Regions from separate parts of the Sphingomonas sp. PvP018 genome, predicted to be linked through region 1. Evidence: riboswitches for the same ligand, from Rfam matches in the RefSeq annotation. Region 1 holds a riboswitch; each other region holds the start of a gene.
What was found. Region 1 has a riboswitch for cobalamin ahead of cobW (cobalamin biosynthesis protein CobW). Riboswitches for the same ligand answer to the same signal wherever they lie in the genome.

Region 1 (4,680 bases):
ATGTGCCAATGACCAAGATCATGACCGGGCGGACTGCCGGTCGTTCGACGCGACACCGGATCGGCTGGATGTTCGCGATGCTGGTGGCGGCCAATATCGCCGCTTGGGGATGGGCGTTCGCGCTGTTCCAGGCGCAGCCGCTGATGCTGGGCACCGCGATGCTCGCCTGGGGGCTGGGGCTGCGGCATGCGGTCGACGCGGATCATATCGCGGCGATCGACAATGTGACGCGCAAGCTGATGCAGGACGGGCAACGGCCGATCGGGGTCGGCTTCTGGTTCGCGGTCGGTCATTCGGCGATCGTCCTGATCGCCGCGGTCGGAATCGCGCTGACCGCGAGCGCGCTGGCGCAGTTCGAGGCGTTCAAGCAGGCGGGCGGGGTGATCGCGACGCTGGTCTCCGCGCTGTTCCTGTTCACGATCGCGGCGATGAACCTGATCATCCTGCGATCGGTGTGGCGGACCTTCGGCCATGTCCGCGGCGGCGGGCGTTATGTCGAGGAGGATCTCGACCTGCTGCTCGGCAATCGCGGGCTGCTCGCGCGGCTGTTCCGGCCGATGTTCCGGCTGGTCACGCGCAGCTGGCACATGGCGCCGCTCGGCTTCCTGTTCGGGCTGGGGTTCGACACCGCGACCGAAGTCGCGATTCTCGGCCTGTCGGCGAGCCAGGCAGCGGACGGGCTGTCGATCGGCACGGTGCTGGTGCTGCCGGTGCTGTTCGCGACGGGCATGGCGCTGGTCGACAGTGCCGACGGGGTGGTGATGCTCGGCGCGTATGAATGGGCGTTCGTGAAGCCGATCCGCAAGCTGTATTACAACATCACGATCACGCTGATCTCGGCGATCGTCGCGATCGCGATCGGCGGGATCGAGACGCTCGCGCTGCTGGCGTCGAAGCTGGGCCTGAGCGGGGGCGTTTGGGACGTCGCCGCGACGCTGGGCGAGAATTTCAACGGGCTGGGCTTTGCGATCATCGCGCTGTTCGTGGCGTGCTGGGTGCTGAGTTTCGCGATCTACCGGTGGAAGCGGTTCGACGAGATCGAGGTGGTGCGGGGGTAACAGGCAGCGTCGTCATCCCGGGCTCGACCCGGAACCTGGAGCCAGACACCGGATCATGCACGGCCCTGGGTCCTGACTTTCGTCAGGATGACGGAGGTCAGGTGCATTGGCACAGTCCCCAAACTCCTCTAAACCCAACCCCGAGGTTTGGTTCTACCGAACCTCAACAGATCGCGCCGGTGCCCTTCGGGGCTTGAATGGGAATGCGGTGCGGGAGCTTTGCCTCCCAATGCCGCGGCTGTCCCTGCAACTGTAAGCGGTGAGCGAGACGCACAGGCCCCCGATGCGGGGGCAGCCACTGGGTCGCAGGACCTGGGAAGGCGTGCATCGAGCTTCGACCCGCGAGCCAGGAGACCTGCCAGCGTCATGGTCGCTCTTGCCTTGATCCAGGGGATGGTCGCGGCACGGTACTCCGTCTGAGCGACGAACGCGTGCGGCCGTCAGGTCGTGCGCGCGTGTGGCTGCGGGCGTCCGTCCGTCCGTGGCTGTCGTTCCGACGCCCGGAGAGTATCGCATGACCGACCCCCAGCCGACCCTGGCCAAGATTCCCGTTACCATCGTCACCGGGTTTCTCGGCGCGGGCAAGACCACGCTGATCAGCCACCTAATCCGCAACGCCGGGGGCCGGCGGCTCGCGGTGATCGTCAACGAATTCGGCACGCTCGGCATCGACGGCGATATCTTGAAGGGGTGCGCAATCCCCGATTGCCCGGCCGAAAATGTCGTCGAGCTCGCCAATGGCTGTATCTGCTGCACCGTCGCGGACGATTTCATCCCGACCGTCGAGACGTTGCTCGCGCTCGACCCGCGGCCCGACCATATCCTGATCGAGACGTCGGGGCTCGCCCTGCCCAAGCCTTTGCTCAAGGCGTTTGACTGGCCCGCGATCCGGTCGCGGATCACGGTCGACGGGGTGATCGCGCTTGCCGATGCGGAAGCGGTCGCCGCGGGACGGTTCGCGCCCGACCTCGCCGCGATCGAGGCACAGCGGCGTGCGGATCCGAGCGTCGATCACGAGACGCCGCTTGCCGAGGTGTTCGAGGACCAGCTCGCCTGTGCGGATCTGGTGCTGCTGACCAAGGCGGATCTGGCGGGCGAGGCGGGGGTGGCTGCGGCGCGCGCGGTGATCGCGGCGGAATCCGCGCGTGCGTTGCCGGTGATCGCGCTGACCGACGGGGTGATCGATCCGCGCGTCGTGCTGGGGCTGAACGCGGCGGCGGAGGACGACATCGCGGCGCGGCCGTCGCACCATGATGGCGCGGACGATCACGAGCATGACGATTTCGACAGCATGATAGTCGAACTTGGCGAGATCGCGGACCCGGCGGCGCTCGCCGCGCAGATCGAGACGTTGGCGCGCGACGCCGACATCCTGCGCGTGAAGGGCTATGCCGCGGTAACGGGCAAGCCGATGCGGCTGCTGGTGCAGGCGGTCGGTGCGCGGGTGCGGACGCAATATGACCGGCCGTGGCGTGCCGACGAGGCGCGACAGACTCGGCTGGTGGTGATCGCCGAGCATGACCGGATCGACCCCGCAAGGATCCGGGCCGCGCTTCAGGGCTGACGGCGATGCACGTCGTCTTCCGCGAAAGCCACGGGCTGGAGGAGAGTGCGGTCCCGCAGGACCTCGCGCAGAGCCCGGCGGATCTTGTCGTCCTGTCCTTTTCGGACGGGGATCTCGGCGCGTTCGCGGCCGGGTGGCGACGTGCGGCGGCGAACGGGAGGCCGCTGCCGTCGCTTCGGCTCGCCAACCTGTCCGCGCTCACCCATCCGCTGTCGGTCGATACCTATGTCGAGCGGACGCTGGCGGGGGGGGAAGGCGCGAAGGGGATCGTGATCCGGCTGATCGGCGGGCGGTCCTACTGGTCCTATGGGTTGCAGCAGGTCGAGGCGCTGGCGCGGGCGCGGGGGATCGCGCTGGCGGTGCTGCCCGCGGACGGGCGGATCGATGCGCGGCTCGATGCGGCGTCGACGGTGCCGGTGTCGACGCTGCGCCGGCTCGCCGCCCTGTGTGACGATGGCGGCGCGGTCGCGGCGCAGGCGGCGCTGGCGCAGATGGCGCTGGCGGCGGGGCTCTATGCCGGGCCGGTCGCGGGGGTGAAGACGGTCCCCGAGGTCGGTGGCTGGCAGCCGCGCGACGGGGTGACGTGCCCGGCGGCGTTCGCGATGACCGCGACGCGGCCGCGGATCCTGCTGATCTTCTATCGCTCCTACCTGACCGCTGCCGATCTCGACCCGGTCGAGGCGCTGCATGCCGGGCTGAGTGGGGCGGGGTTCGACGTCGTCGGGCTGTTCGCGCCGTCGCTGAAGGCGCCGGGCGTCGCGGGGTGGCTCAGGCGCTGGGTCGTCGCGCTCGCCCCGGCGGCGATCGTCAACGCGACCGCCTTTTCCGGCCGCGGCGCGGACGACAGCTCGCCGCTCGACGGGGCGGGGGTGCCGGTGTTCCAGGTCGCGCTGGCGACGTCGGACCGCGCCGCCTGGGGGGGGTCGACGCGCGGGTTGTCCCCCGCTGACCTGGCGATGCACGTCGTCCTGCCCGAGGTCGACGGACGGCTGTTCGCGGGCGTCGCGAGCTTCAAGGAGGACGGCGTCCGCGACGACGCTCTCGGCTATGCGCGGCGCGAGCACCGGGCCGAGCCCGCCCGGATCGCCGCGATCGTCGCGCGCGTCGCGGCCTGGGTGCTTCTGGCGGAGCGGCCGGTCGCGGAGCAGCGGCCCGCGGTCGTGCTGTCGACCTATCCGGGCAAGGATTATCAGATGGCGCATGCGGTCGGGCTTGACGCGCTGGCGTCTGCCGAGGCGATCGTCGAGGACCTGGCGGCCGCGGGTTATGCGACCGGGGAGACTGCATCCGGAGGCCTGGCCGAGGCGCTGGCGACGGGGCGGATCGGGTGGCCGGTCGCGGCGTATCGCGCGGCGCTTGGGGGCTTGCCGGCCGTGTTGCGCGATGCACTCGAGGAAAGCTGGGGGGCGCCCGAGGACGATCCGGGCTGTGTGGACGGCGCGTTCCAGTTCGCGGGAGTCGAGCGCGGGGGCGTGGTGATCGCGCTCCAGCCCGAACGTGGACGGAGCGCGGCGCGGGTCGGCGAGTATCACGACCTGTCGCGCTGTCCCCGTCACGCCTATGTCGCCTTCTATCTGTGGCTGCGCGCGCGGGGGAGCGATGCGCTGATCCATATCGGCGCGCACGGGACGCTCGAATGGCTGCCGGGCAAGGCCGTCGCGCTGTCGGGGGAATGCTGGCCCGAGGCGCTGACCGGGGCGATGCCGGTGCTCTATCCGTTCATCGTCAACGATCCGGGCGAGGCGGCGCAGGCGCGGCGGCGGATCGGCGCGGTGACGATCGGCCATGTCCCGCCGCCGGCTGCGACCGCGGGAGCAGGCGCGGGGCTGGGGCGGCTCGAATCTTTGCTCGACGAGTTTTCCACCGCCGACGGGCTCGACCCCGCGCGCCGCGACCGACTGCGGCGCGACATCGCCGACGAGGCGCGCGCGACCGGACTGGCGGCGACGCTGCGGCTCGACGAGGCGGCCAGCCAGGCGGAGGCGATCACCCGGATCGACACGTTCGTGTGCGACGTGAAGGAGAGCCAGTTCGGCGACGGGCTGCACGTTTACGGTC
Region 2 (4,680 bases), on a different contig from region 1:
TGCGAGGTGCGGCGTCACCGCATAGGAGAGCGTGGCATCGACCGTGGTGTAGCTGGGAACGCGGAAGCTGTTGGCGTTGTCCGAATAGCGACGCCCGACATAGCGCAACCCGGCGCGCGCCTGGAGCGCGCGCGTGGCGTTCCAGCGTAGCCAGAGATTGGCGAGCGTCTCGGGGACGTCCGGCGGGGTGTTGCCGTCGAAGCGCGTGCCGCCCGAGGTAAAATCGTCGAACGTCGCGTCGAGCACGCTGCCGTTCGCATCGATCCCGACGCCGTAAGGCAGATCGAGCGATATTGCGGCCTCCATGCCCTTGGCCGATCGCTGGCCGACCTGCTCGACCGGGCTCGTCGGGGTCAGCTGCGCCAGCAGGCGCTTCTTGACGATGCGGTAGGCGGCGAGCGTCGCGGTGCCATGCCCGTCGAGGAACACTGCCTTGGCGCCGACCTCGACCTAGTCGCCGACCGCATTGCTGAACTGAACCTGCCCGGTCGAATAGGTCGTCAGCGTCCCCAGCGGGTCCACGCCGGTGGCATATTGCGCATAGAGCGACACCGTCGGGATCGGCTGATAGACGCTCCCGACCCGCCAAGTCACATTGTGCAGCCGCTTGTCGAGTGCGAACGTCTCAGTGCTGGCGCCGCCTGGATAGTCGATCGACCAGCGGCGGATCGCGTCGCGCTCGTAGCGCACGCCGCCGACGATCGAGACGTGCGTGCCGAGCTTAAGCCGGTCCTCGGCGAAGACGGCATATTCGGTGGTCCGCGTCCGATAGCGCGGTGCGATCCCCTGCGTATCGACGACCAGACCGGGATCGAACGCGAAGGGATCGACCTCCGAGACCTGGGGATCAGACCCGAAATTGTGGGAGTAGGTCAGTTTGATGAGGTTGACGTCGAAGCCCATGACAAGGTCGTTGCCGACGCCATCGGCGATGCCTGTTCGCAGCGTCACGCTGCCCTGATCGCCCCACTGCGTCTGGTCGTGGACGATGCCGGTCATGTCGGTGCGCAGGACGCCGCCGGGTGTGCCGGTGTTGCCACTGCCGTTGGCGCAGACCCCGTCTGCGGCGACCCAGCAATAGGTTTCGAGATTGAGCCAGGAGCGTTTGGAGGTGAGGCGATAGGCCTGGTTGCTGACGGCGACCGCATCGCTCGGCGTCCAGTCGATCTGCAGGCTGGTGCGGTTGTCCCGGTAGCGGATGACGCCGTCGCGGGTGTTGTAGTTGCGTTCCCGGATGCGGTCGTCGAGCCGACCGTCGATCAGCGGCGTGCGGAAATAGCGCATCGGCTTCTGGTCGCCATAATCGTCCCGCGCGGTGACGACGAGCGTGTCGGTCGGCGCCCAGCGCAGCGTGCCCGACACGGCATCGCTGCGCGACTGGCCGCGATCGACATAGCCGTCCGATCGGCGATAGCTGCCGTCGATGCGGTAGGAGAGGCGCTCGGTGACCGGCCCCCCTGCACCCGCCGCGACATGGAAGCTGTCCTGCGAGCCATAGCCGATCTCCCCCTCCACGTGCGTCCGCTGCGTATCGGGTTTGCGCATCAGGACATTCACCGCGCCGCCCAGTGCGCCCTGGCCGTAGAGCACCGAGGCCGGGCCGCTCAGGATGTCGATCCGCTCGACCATCCACGGATCGGTCGGAAAGGTGATCGTGCCGGCAGCCGGGAACAGCCTGATGCCGTCGATCAGCTGGAGTACGGAGCCCTGACCGCTGAAGCCCCGCGCGGCGAGTGCGGTGCCGCCATTGCCGGGATTGCCCGCGTTGCTGATGCCCGGTGCGCGGCTCGTCGCGTCGATCACGGACAGGTCGCCACGCGCGGATCGTGGCGCCGTCGATGACCGAGAGCGTCGCGGGAGTCTCGAGCGGCGTGAGGCCCAGGCGGCTGCCGGTCGCATTCGGCGTGGTGAGCGTGCCCTGGGCATGCTGTCCGACGACCAGGATGTCCCTGGTATCGGGATCCGGCGCGGTCTGCGCGTCGAGCGGTGCTGCGAAGACAGGCGACAGAATAGCCCCCGCGAGCGCGAGGCGAGACAATAGGAACGGCATTACGGTAATCCCCCGGGCGTCTGGCGAACCCGGCAGGGACCTCCCGCGAACGGCCGACATCCGCGCCAGCCGGACGCGATTGCGACCGGCACGCATGCCCGTGCGGTCCCCACCGCACACGTCGTCGCTCGACGGAGTACCGTGCCGCGGCCACCCCCTGGGCCAGGCAAGAGCGACCAGACGCCGGCAGGTCTCCTGGCTCACAGGTCATCACACGATGCACGGCCTTCCCAGGCCTTTATGACAGAACGTCCGGCCCAGTGGCTGCCCCTCCCTGTGAAGGAAGAAGCGATATGCATCGCGCTCGCCGCTTACAGTTGCAGGGACAGCCCCGGATTCAGGCGGCGAACCACCCTCACCGCGTTCCCTATTAAGCCCCTCTCAGGACACCGACGCGATCATGCCAGCCTGCTTCAAAAAGCAGGTCAGCGGCGCTGATGTATCCCGATCAATGCTCTTGGGCAATCGCCATAACCGAACGTCACGGTGTAGCGTTCAGGCGGCGTCCTCTAGCGCAACCTGCTTTTCTAATAGCGGACGGACCGCTCCTGTTGCAACGCGGCAACAACATCGTATGATACGCTATATCATGTCGCAGCTAGATTGAGGCTTATGCCCGATAATAACGGTAACCCTATTGCTATCCACGAACTGGCGGTTGCCTACGGCAACCATCGCGTTCTCGACGGTCTATCGCTCGATGTTCCCGCCAGCAGCATCACGGCATTGCTGGGTGGCAACGGAGCGGGCAAGTCGACCACCCTGTCCGCTTTGCTCGGCTTTGTGCGTGCCGATGCAGGACAGATCGCAGTCTGCGGCATCGATCCAGGTGCGGACGCTGACGCGGCACGCCGACGCATTGCCTATCTCCCCGAGAACGTCGCGCTGTACGAGCATCTGAGCGCTGTTGAGAATGCCGATTACCTGTTGGCACTCGCTGATCAACGTCAGGACCGGGGAACGATCACCAATGCGCTGGCATCTGCCGGGTTGCAGGACCGGGCGTGGGACCAACGGCTGGGCGGCTTCTCCAAGGGTATGCGGCAGAAGGTCGCGATTGCAGTGGCGTTGCTGCGCGAAGTGCCGGTGCTGCTGCTCGACGAGCCGACCTCTGGTCTCGACCCGCGCGCAACCGCCGACTTCAACGCGCTGCTCCTGAAAGTCCGCGACCGTGGCACCGCGGTGCTAATGGTAACGCACGACCTCTTATCTGCCGCCGATGTCGCCGACCGGATCGCCTTCCTTGAACAGGGCAGGATCGTCGAGGATGTCACGGCCACCGGGTCCGAAAGATTCGACATTCGCGCCCTGCATGCGCGGTTCCAAATCGGCGTAGGGACCCGTGCGGCGTGAGTGCGACCCACCTGATCGCGCGTGACGAACTTCGGTTGATGGCACGCAACCGCGTCGCGGTAATCGCGCTTGTTCTGCTCGTCCTGCTGACCCTGGCGGCTGTACTCAGTTCATGGTCGCACCAACGCGGCATCGCCGAGCTGCGCACGCGGCATCAGCAGGTGGCTGCTGCGGCGTTCAAGGCTCAACCTGATCGCCACCCGCACCGTATGGTCCATTACGGCACCTTCATCTATCGCCCGCTGGGGGCGTTGGCCGCGTTCGATCCCGGTGTCGACGCCTTCACCGGCAACAGCATGTTCCTCGAAGGCCACCGCCAGAACAGCGCTAATTTTGGCGACGTCCGGCAAAGCTCCTTGCTGGTTCGTTTTGGGCAACTTACCCCCGCCTTCGTCCTCCAGGTAGTTGCCCCATTGCTGCTGATCTTCCTGGGCTTCGGCGTGCTGGCGCGCGAGACCGAACGAGGAACACTGCGATTACTGATGCTGCAGGGTGTCTCGCGCGGACAGCTGGTGCGTGGCAAGCTTGCCGCGCTCGGGATCGTGGCCTTGATCGTCGGATTACCGGCGATGATCGGTTTTGTCGCAGTCGTCGCGCAACCCGGCACGCTGGCGTTGCCAATGGCGGCCATCGGGCTTGGCTATGCGCTGTATCTTGCATTGTGGGTCGTCCTGATCCTGCTCGCGTCGGGGTTTGCCCGGCGCGGGCGTGATGCCCTCCTTGCACTGCTGGCAATATGGACGGTCGCGGTCGTGCTGCTGCCGCGCATCGCCCCCGACATTGCGGGGGCCGCGGTGCCGCTCCAGAACCGTCTTCAGACCGATGTCGCCATCGCGCGCGACCTGCGCCAGCTGGGCGACAGTCACAATCCCGATGATCCGCATCTGGCAGCCTTCAAGCAGTCTGTCCTGCAGCGCTACGGCGTAACCCGGGTCGAGGATCTGCCGGTGAACTACAAAGGACTGCTCGCGATGGAGGGGGAGCGGCTGACGTCCGGCCTGTTCGATCGCTATGCAGGTGCCAGCTTCGCGGCGCAGACCGCTCAGAACCGGTTGGTCGATGCGATCGGTGTGCTGAGCCCAACGATCGCGATCCGCGCGCTGTCGATGGCCGCGGCGAACACCGACTTTGCCGGACATCGCCGCTTCCTCGAACAGGCGGAGGCGTATCGCTACGCCTTTGTGCAACGTCTCAACCGGATGGAGGCGAAGAACGTTAGCTACGCCGACGATATAGCCGAGGATGCGGGTGCCGATCGCCGCAAGCGGATCGCAGCG
Region 3 (4,680 bases), 2.9 Mb from region 1:
AATTTGGCCAGATCCTCGTCAACGGCACCTTCACCTTCGCGCTGATGGTCGGCCTGTCGGTGGGGGACACGACGCTCGGGACGCTCGTCGCCAATCTCGGTTACGACAAGCTCGTGCATCCAAAACCCGTCTTCATCGGCGACACGATGCGCGCCGAGACCGAGGTCGCCGAGCTCAAGCCCAGCCGGTCGCGCCCGAACGCCGGGATCGTCACATTCATGCACCAGCTGATCAACCAGCGTGACGAGATCGTCTGTCAGTGCCTCCGCTCGGCACTGCTGCTGCGGACGCCGGCATGAGGTTACGCTCGCTGCTGTTTGTGCCTGCAGACCGGCCCGAGCGTTTTGCGAAGGCTGCGGCGAGCGGGGCGGATGCCATCATCCTCGATCTTGAGGATTCGGTAGCGCTCTCCCGTAAGGCTGTTGCCCGCGAGGCGGTCCGGGCCGCGTTGCAGGACCATACCGACGTCGTGTGGATGGTGCGGATCAATCCAATCGACTCGGGGTGGCTGGACGACGATCTCGCTGCCGCGAGGGGTGCCGATGCAATCATGCTGCCCAAGGCGACTGGACCCGCGACCGTCCTCGCATTGGTCGAGGCTTATGGCGATGACTGTCCGCCGATCCTGCCGATCGCGACCGAAGTGCCTGCCGCGATCTTCACCCTGGGCGAATATGCGCGGGTCAACGACCGGTTATGTGGCCTGACTTGGGGCGCCGAGGACCTGCCCGCGGCGATCGGCGCAGCGACCAGTCGGGAGGACGACGGGTCCTATACCGAACCCTATAAGCTCGTCCGGTCGCTGCTGCTGTTGGGCGCGCATGCGGCGGACGTCGCGGCGATCGAGACGGTCTATCCCGCAATCGCGGACATTGACGGGTTGGCAGCCTATGCCGCGCGTGGCAGCCGCGACGGCTTCACCGGCATGATGGCGATTCACCCGTCGCAGGTCGCCACGATCAACGCCGCGTTCACGCCGGATGCGGCGAGCGTTGCACGCGCGCATGCCGTCGTCGCAGCGTTTGCAGCAGCTCCCGAGGCGGGCGCGCTGCAGCTCGATGGGCGGATGATCGATGCGCCGCACCTGCGCCAGGCGCGGGCGATCCTCGCGCGACTCTAGGCCCATTGGCGGCAGGAAATTTCTGCGCTACCGTCGCCCTGCGAAACCGGTGAAGGCCGGGGTCGCAGATCGCGTCGGTGCCCCTCGGGGCTTCAAAGGGAATGCGGTGCGGGAGGCGATCCTCCTTATGCCGCGGCTGTCCCTGCAACTGTAAGCGGTGAGCGCGGTGCGCATGTCCCTTCATCACGGGGGGACGACCACTAGGCCTGAGCGCAAGCGCAGGGCCCGGGAAGGTCGCGTATCGGGCGTCGACCCGCGAGCCAGGAGACCTGCCGGCGCTCGGTCGCTCTTGCCATGGTCCAGGGGATGACCGCGGCACGGTACTCCGTCTGAGCGACGAACCATGCGGCGGGGGCCGCATCGGTGCGCGTGGGCGGGTGCGGTTCGGTGTACACCCCAAGCGTTGCGCCGGCTGTCCGTAGCATCGGACGGCAGGCCCCGGCCGGTTGCTCGTGACGCCGGGGGTATCGTTTCATGACCAGAGTTTTCGTTTCGCTTGTGGCGCTCGCCACCGCCACGGCCTTTGCATCGCCGGCCGCGGCCGAGCCTGATCCGGTTACTGCGGGCACGGGCGAGGCGGCAGCGGGTGACGCCGAGCTGGTGGTTACCGCATCGCGATCGGGGGACGCGGTTCCCGCCGATCAGCTCGGGGCGTCGGTGACGGTGCTGGACGCCGCCACGCTCGACCAGCGGCAGACCCGGATCGTGTCCGACGTGCTACGCGACGTCCCCGGACTGGCGGTCAGCCGGACCGGCGCGGTCGGGGGGACGACGCAGGTCCGGATCCGTGGGTCGGAGGGCAATCACGTGCTCGTGCTGATCGACGGGATCGAAGTGTCCGATCCCTATCAGGGCGAATATGACTTCGGCACGCTGATCGCCGACGAAGCGGCCCGGGTCGAGGTGCTGCGCGGCCAGCAATCGGCGCTGTACGGGTCTGACGCGATCGGCGGCGTCATCCAGTATCTCACGCTGAGCGGCGCGGAGGCCCCGGGCGTATCACTGCGGGCCGAAGGGGGATCGTTCGGCACGTTTTCGGGAGGCGCCCGGGTCGCGGGCGTGGCGGGCAATCTCGATTACGCGCTGTCGAGCTCGACCTACCTCACCGACGGCACGCCGACCGCACGGGGCGGATCTCGCGACATCGGCGCGAAGAGCGTCGGCGCGACGGGCAAGCTCAGCTGGTCGCCGACCGACACGCTGAAGGTCACGGGCGTCGGGCGCTATAGCTATACCGATGCCGACAGCAACGACACGGCATTGAGCGGCCCGCAGTTCGGCACGATCGTCGATACGCCAGGCGCGCGCAGCACGGTCGAGGCATATTACGGGCTGGTTCGCGCCGAACTCGCGCTGGCGGATGGCCGCTGGACGAATGCGCTCAGCGGCCAGTTTGCCGATACGACACGCCGGGCGCTGGTCGACGATGCCTTGAGCTTCGGCAACAAGGGACGCCGGTACAAGGGATCGTTCGAAAGCGCCTTCCGGTTCGGCACCGATCGCATCCGGCATCGGCTGACCGCCGCAGTCGATGTCGAGCGTGAGGAATTTCAGACGCTTAGTCCGGTCCCTTCGGAGTTCGTCTTCACAGGGCGGCGGCACACCGACAATGTCGGGATCGTCGGACAGTATGACGTCGTGATCGACGACGCGCTAGCGATCGGCGGATCGGTGCGGCGCGACGAGAATAACCGGTTCGACGACACCACCACCTACCGCGCGCAGGCGAGCTATCGCTTTGCGACCGGAACGCGGGTGCGCGGCGCCTACGGGACGGGCGTGAAGAACCCCGGCTACTTCGATCTCTTCGGCTATTCGGACGGTCGTTATATCGGCAACCCCAACCTCAAGCCGGAAAAGTCAAAGGGGTGGGAAGCCGGGGTCGAACAGGCTTTCGGGGGGGATCGTGCGACGATCGGCGCGACCTATTTCGACAGTCGGCTGACGAACGAGATCTTTACCACCTATCCTGCCCCCGACTTCGTCGCGACGCCCGGCAACCGCAATACGCGATCGACGCAGCATGGCGTCGAGGTGTTTGCTACAGCCCAGCCAATTCCGCAGCTGCGCTTCGACCTCGCCTATACCTATCTGAAGGCGCGCGAGGACGGGGGCGTGGAGATCCGGCGCCCCAACCATATCGGCAGCGTCAACATGACCGCGTTCAGCCGCGACCAGCGCGCCTCGGCAACGCTCACCGTCAGGTATAACGGCAGGCAGCAGGACGACGCCTATACCGATCCGAGCTATGTCCCTGTCCGCGTTTCGCTCCAGGAATATGTCCTCGTCAACCTGAACACGGCGTACAAGCTGACGCCCCGGCTATCGGTCTTCGGTCGGGTCGAAAACCTGTTCGACGAGCGGTACGAGGAGGTGTTCAGCTATGTCGGTCAGGGTCGCGGTGCCTATGCCGGCGTGAAGGCAGCATTCTGATGCGGAGCGAGGCGGAGCACACGGCGCGGATGGCCAAGAAGAAGGTCGTCCAGGACAAGATCGTCGCGGCCAAGACGATCGAAAAGGGCCTGCTCATGGTCCACACCGGGCCGGGCAAGGGTAAGACCACCGCGGCGCTCGGCATGGCGGTGCGGATGATGGGACACGGGCGAAAGGTTGGGATCGTACAGTTCGTCAAGGGTGCGATGACGACCGGTGAGAAGGTCATCTTCGACGCCTTTCCCGATCTGGTCGAATTCAAGCCGATGGGCGAGGGCTTTACCTGGGATACGCAGGATCGTGCCCGTGATATCGCGGTGGCGCGCGAGGGGTGGGACGAGGTCTGCCGGATGATCGCCGACCCGAGCTATGCCATGGTCATCGCCGACGAGATCAACATCGTCCTGCGCTACGACTATCTGCCGCTCGACGAAGTACTTGCGGGGTTCGCAGCGCGACCCGCGATGACGCATGTGGTGGCGACGGGGCGCAACGCGCCCGAGGCGTTAATTGCCGCAGCGGATCTCGTCACCGAGATGGGGCAGGTCAAGCATCCGTTCCGGGGCGGGGTCAAGGCCCAGGCCGGCGTCGAGTTCTAACGGTCGCGGCGAGGACCAGTTGGCCGGTGCGTGCGCAACTGGGCCGCAAGGCTTTGCGCTGCCAGGACATAGGCAGGCCCTCCGCAGACGGTCCACGCCTCGGGGATGCGCAGACGGGGAATCCCGTCGAGAATCGGATGATGCAGCATTTCGATGCCCTGATCGGTCACGCGGTCGGTGGCGCTCTCGACGATGAGATAGTCCGGGCGTGCCAGCGCCATTTGTTCGAGCGACAGTTGCGAGAGTGCCGGCTTGCCAAGCCGGGTCGCGAGATTGGCAAGCCCGAGACGCTGCACCAGTTCGTCGACGAGCGTGCCGGTACCCGTCAGGAAACCCCGACGCTGATAATAGGCCGCCGTACGACCACCTCCCGGCGCGCGCGGCAATCGTGCGAGCGCGGTGTCCATCCGGCGGATCAGCGTTTCGCCGCGATCGGGGTGCCCGATGGCTGCGGCGACCTGCCGGACTTGCGTCACGATCGCGGCATAGCTGTCAGCGGGGGGCAGATCGAGCGTCGCGACGTTCCGG
Region 4 (4,680 bases), 400 kb from region 1:
CGTGTCGCGCTCGTAGCGCACGCCACCGACGATCGAGACGTGCGTGCCGAGCTTCAGCCGGTCCTCGGCAAAGACCGCATATTCGGTCGTGCGCGTGCGATAGCGCGGTGCGATGCCTTGCGTGTCGATGATCAGACCGGGATCGAACGCGAAGGGATCGACCTCCGAAACCTGCGGGTCAGACCCGAAATTGTGGGAGTAGGTCAGTTTGATGAGGTTGACGTCGAAGCCCATGACAAGGTCATTGCCGACGCCATCGGCAATCTGTGTTCGGAGCGTCACGCTGCCCTGATCGCCCCATTGCGTCTGATCGTGGACGATGCCGGTCATGTCGGTGCGCAGGATGCCGCCCGGCGTGCCGGTGTTGCCGCTGCCGTTGGCGCAGACGCCGTCCGCGGCGATCCAGCAATAGGTTTCGAGATTGAGCCAGGAGCGTTTGGAGGTGAGGCGATAGGCCTGGTTGCTGACGGTGACCGCATCGCTCGGCGTCCAGTCAACCTGCAGGCTGGTGCGGTTGTCGCGGTATCGGATAGAGCCGTCGCGTGTGTTGTAGTTGCGTTCCCGGATGCGGTCGTTGAGCCGACCGTCGATCAGCGGTGTGCCGAAATAGCGCATCGGCTTCTGGTCGCCATAATCGTCCCGCACGGTGACGACGAGCGTGTCGGTCGGCGCCCAGCGCAGCGTGCCCGACACGGCATGGCTGCGCGACTGGCCGCGATCGACATAGCCGTCCGATCGGCGATAGCTGCCGTCGATGCGGTAAGAGAGGCGCTCGGTGATCGGCCCCCCTGCGCCTGCCGCGAGATGGAAGCTGTCCTGCGAGCCATAGCCGATCTCGCCCTCCACGTGCGTCTGCTGCGTATCGGGTTTGCGCATCACGACATTCACCGCGCCGCCCAGTGCGCCCTGGCCGTAGAGCACCGAGGCCGGGCCGCTCAGGATGTCGATCCGCTCGACCATCCACGGATCGGTCGGAAAGGTGATCGTGCCGGCCGCCGGGAACAGCCTGATGCCGTCGATGAGCTGGAGCACGGATCCCTGACCGCTGAAGCCCCGCGCGGCGAGCGCGGTACCGCCATTGCCGGGATTGCCCGCATTGCTGATGCCCGGTGCGCGGCTCGTCGCGTCGATCACCGACAGGTCGCCGCGCGCGCGGATCGTGGCGCCGTCGATGACCGAGAGCGTCGCGGGGGTCTCGAGCGGCGTAAGGCCCAGGCGGCTGCCGGTCGCATTCGGCGTGGTGAGCGTGTCCTGGGCATGCTGTCCGACGACCAGGATGTCCTTGGTGTCGGGATCCGGCGCGGACTGCGCATGGACTTGTGCTGCGAGGACAGGCGACAGAATAGCCCCCGCGAGCGCGAGGCGAGACAATAGGAACGGCATTACGGTAATCCCCCGGGCGTCTGGCGAACCCGGCAGGGACCTCCCGCGAACGGCCGACATCCGCGCCAGCCGGACGCGATTGCGACCGGCACGCATGCCCGTGCGGTCCCCACCGCACACGTCGTCGCTCGACGGAGTACCGTGCCGCGGCCACCCCCTGGGCCAGGCAAGAGCGACCAGACGCCGGCAGGTCTCCTGGCTCACGGGTCATCACACGATGCACGGCCTTCCCAGGCCCTCATGACGAAACGTCTGGCCCAGTGGCTGCTCCTTCCTTTGCAGGAAGAAGCGAAATGCATCGCGCTCGCCGCTTACAGTTGCAGGGACAGCCTCGGCTTCAGGTGGCAAACCACCCTCACCGCGTTCCCTATTAAGCCCCTTTCGGGGCACCGACGCGATCATGCCGTCCTGCTCGGATCGAACAGGTCAGCGGCGCCGGTCTATCCCGGTCAGGATCGTTCGGCAATCGTCCGGCGAGCGGCGCGATGGCGGCTCGATCGTCCTGCTCGATTGCTGTGATCCAGAAGCTCCGTTTGGCGCGATGCGCGTCCTCGATCAGGAGGCGGCGGTGCCGCACGCTCTGTGCGGGGATGCCACGCTGATGGCATGCAGGATTAAGGGATCGAGATGAAGAACGTGAAGAGCCGTCAGGCTGTGACGGCGATGCTGCTGGCTGCGGCATCGGCGGGTGCCATGATCCAGCCCGTTGCCGCGCAGACGGTGGCACCGGCCGAGACGCAGGCGGAAACCCGCATGACGACTGCGGCGGCTCCGTCCAGCGCCGGCAAGCCCGCGCTGGCGCAGGCCGGTGTGGCCGGCACTGTCGAAGCCAAGGGTGATTCAGCCAGTGCCGCCGCGCCGCAGATGACCCGCGACAATGGTGCGCCGATCGGCGAGAACCGCCACTCGAAGGCGGCGGGCGACCTGGGCCCCGTCCTGCTCGAGGACACGACGCTGATCGAGAAGCTCGCACGCTTCGACCGGGAGCGCGTGCCCGAGCGCGTCGTCCATGCCCGCGGAACCGGTGCCCACGGCGTGTTCACCGCGACCGCGGACATTTCGAGCATCACCGGTGCATCGCTGTTCATGCCCGGCAAGCAGACGCCCGTGTTCGTCCGCTTCTCGACCGTGATCCACCCCTCGGGCAGCCCCGAGGGCATGCGGGATCCGCGCGGCTTTGCGACCAAATTCTATACCGATCAGGGCAATTGGGATCTGGTCGGCAACAACCTGCCGATCTTCTTCATCCGTGACGCGATCCAGTTCCCGGATATGATCCACGCGCTCAAGCCCTCGCCTGTGACGAACAAGCAGGACCCCAATCGCTTCTTCGACTTCTTCTCGGCCACGCCCGAGGCGACCAACATGCTCGCGCATGTCTATTCGAACCTCGGTACGCCGGCATCCTACCGGACGATGGACGGCAACGGCGTCCATGCCTTCAAGCTGGTGAATGCCAAGGGCGAAACAATGTTCGCCAAGTTCCGCTGGATCAGCCGCCAGGGCGTGCGCAACCTGAACGGCGCGCAGGTCGCGACCGCGACCTGGAACTACCTGACCGACGATCTTTATGGCGAGATCGGCAAGGGCAACTTCCCCGTCTGGGACCTGATGGTGCAGACGATGTCGGCGTCGGCGTTCGCCAAGCTCGACTATAATCCGTTCGACGACACCAAGGAATGGCTGGGCGTGCCGTTCCGCAAGATCGGCGAGATGACGCTCAACAAGGTGCCGACCAACTTCTTCGACTATACCGAGCAGTCGGCGTTCGCACCGGCCAACCTCGTGCCGGGGATCGAGGCTTCGCCGGACCGGATGCTGCAGGGGCGGCTGTTCTCCTATTCGGACACGCAGCGCTATCGCATCGGCGCCAATGCGATGCAGTTGCCGGTCAATCGTCCGCTCGCGAGCGTCGTCAACAATTACCAGGACGGCCAGCTCGACCATAGCAACCGCGCGTCCGACGTGAATTACTTCCCGGCGGCGACCGCGGCAAAGTCGACCGATGCCCGCTTCCGCGCCGCGCCCTATGGCATCGACGCGACCGTCGATGCGAAGCCGATCGCCAAGACCAACAACTTTGCCCAGGCGGGCGAATTCTACCGGGCGCTCAAGCTGCAGGACAAGGCGGATCTGGTCACCAACCTGGCGGGTGATCTCAATGTCGTGACGTCGGCGCGGACGAAGACGATCATGGTCAGTTACTTCTATCAGGCCGACAAGGACTTCGGCACGCGCCTGGCAACCGCGGTGAACGTGCCGATCGCCGACGTGTCGCGCGCGGTGGCGGACTATCGCGCCGCCAACCCGGGCCAGAGCGCCCGCTGATCCCGGGGCAGGCGGTGCGCCACGGCGCGCGCCTCCTGCCGTGACAGACTTCAAGGAATGAGACCGACGATGCTGACTTATCTTGCCGCGCTGCTCGCCGCTGCTGGGCCACAGGCCGCTGCGACCGAGCGACAGACGCCTCCTGCGGTCGCGGCCTTGCCATCACCCGAGCGTCGCCAGCAGCTGCTGTTCGAGGCGGCGCGGCTCGGCCGGACGGACATGATCGAGCCGCTGCTCAAGGCCGGCGCCGACATCAATGCCTATGACGAGCGCGGTTTCACGCCCGTGATCCTGGCGGCGTATAACGGACAGCTTGCTACGGTCGACGCGCTGATCGGCAAAGGCGCCGACGCCTGTCGCCCCGATCGTGACCAGGGCAACAGCGCGCAGATGGGTGTCGCGTTCAAGGGCGAGGATGCGATCGCGGCGCGGCTGCTGAAGGCAGGGTGCGACGTGAACGCCCGCAATCACGCCGGGCAGACCGCGCTGATGATGGCATCGCTGTTCAATCGCCGGGCACAGGTCGACCTGTTGCTGGCGGCGGGTGCGGACCGGATGATCCAGGATGCGGCGGGACGATCGGCAGGTTCGGTCGCGGCCGGGCAGGGGAACGCTGCCATGGCGGAACGCGTGAAGCGCTAAAGCAAGTCTTCGGGCGTCCCGCGCGCCACGGCGGGCCGTGTCGCTACCGTTCCGCATTGACGCGGCGCGGCATCCGGGGCCATCGCGTTGGCCATGACCAAGAGCAAGGGACGCACCGGCGCACACGCGCGCGCCAATATCCAGCCTGCGCCGACAGCCGCCGAGCTCGACGCAGCCAAGCGCGAGGCCGTCCAGATCGAGGGGCGGCTCGCCGGCCTCGCGGCCGGGCATCCGTCGGTCAAGATCTGGAAGGCCCGCCTCCGGGCCGCGCAGGCGGTGATCGCTCGTGCGCCGCGCGACTGAGACGTTTGCGTAGGTTCGGCCGGG

Region 2: it holds a riboswitch for cobalamin, as region 1 does, so the genes downstream of both, J3A66_RS18545 (TonB-dependent receptor) here and cobW (cobalamin biosynthesis protein CobW) in region 1, are expected to answer to the same signal.
Region 3: it holds a riboswitch for cobalamin, as region 1 does, so the genes downstream of both, J3A66_RS03225 (TonB-dependent receptor) here and cobW (cobalamin biosynthesis protein CobW) in region 1, are expected to answer to the same signal.
Region 4: it holds a riboswitch for cobalamin, as region 1 does, so the genes downstream of both, J3A66_RS14440 (TonB-dependent receptor) here and cobW (cobalamin biosynthesis protein CobW) in region 1, are expected to answer to the same signal.

The regions. Positions count from the first base shown of each region.
Region 1 is NZ_JAGIOU010000001.1:3,642,727-3,647,406, forward strand. It holds gene J3A66_RS16310 (HoxN/HupN/NixA family nickel/cobalt transporter) at 69-1,058, shown strand; cobalamin riboswitch at 1,219-1,436, shown strand; gene cobW (cobalamin biosynthesis protein CobW) at 1,573-2,622, shown strand; gene cobN (cobaltochelatase subunit CobN) at 2,628-4,680, shown strand, end outside.
Region 2 is NZ_JAGIOU010000002.1:94,173-98,852, reverse strand. It holds partial or broken gene J3A66_RS18545 (TonB-dependent receptor) at 1-1,803, opposite strand, end outside; cobalamin riboswitch at 2,218-2,459, opposite strand; gene J3A66_RS18540 (ATP-binding cassette domain-containing protein) at 2,663-3,403, shown strand; gene J3A66_RS18535 (DUF3526 domain-containing protein) at 3,400-4,680, shown strand, end outside.
Region 3 is NZ_JAGIOU010000001.1:767,896-772,575, reverse strand. It holds gene J3A66_RS03235 (MaoC family dehydratase) at 1-299, shown strand, start outside; gene J3A66_RS03230 (CoA ester lyase) at 296-1,120, shown strand; cobalamin riboswitch at 1,179-1,412, shown strand; gene J3A66_RS03225 (TonB-dependent receptor) at 1,595-3,553, shown strand; gene cobO (cob(I)yrinic acid a,c-diamide adenosyltransferase) at 3,547-4,152, shown strand; gene J3A66_RS03215 (ABC transporter substrate-binding protein) at 4,149-4,680, opposite strand, start outside.
Region 4 is NZ_JAGIOU010000001.1:3,244,484-3,249,163, forward strand. It holds gene J3A66_RS14440 (TonB-dependent receptor) at 1-1,383, opposite strand, end outside; cobalamin riboswitch at 1,551-1,792, opposite strand; gene J3A66_RS14445 (catalase) at 2,011-3,711, shown strand; gene J3A66_RS14450 (ankyrin repeat domain-containing protein) at 3,781-4,353, shown strand; gene J3A66_RS14455 (hypothetical protein) at 4,447-4,656, shown strand.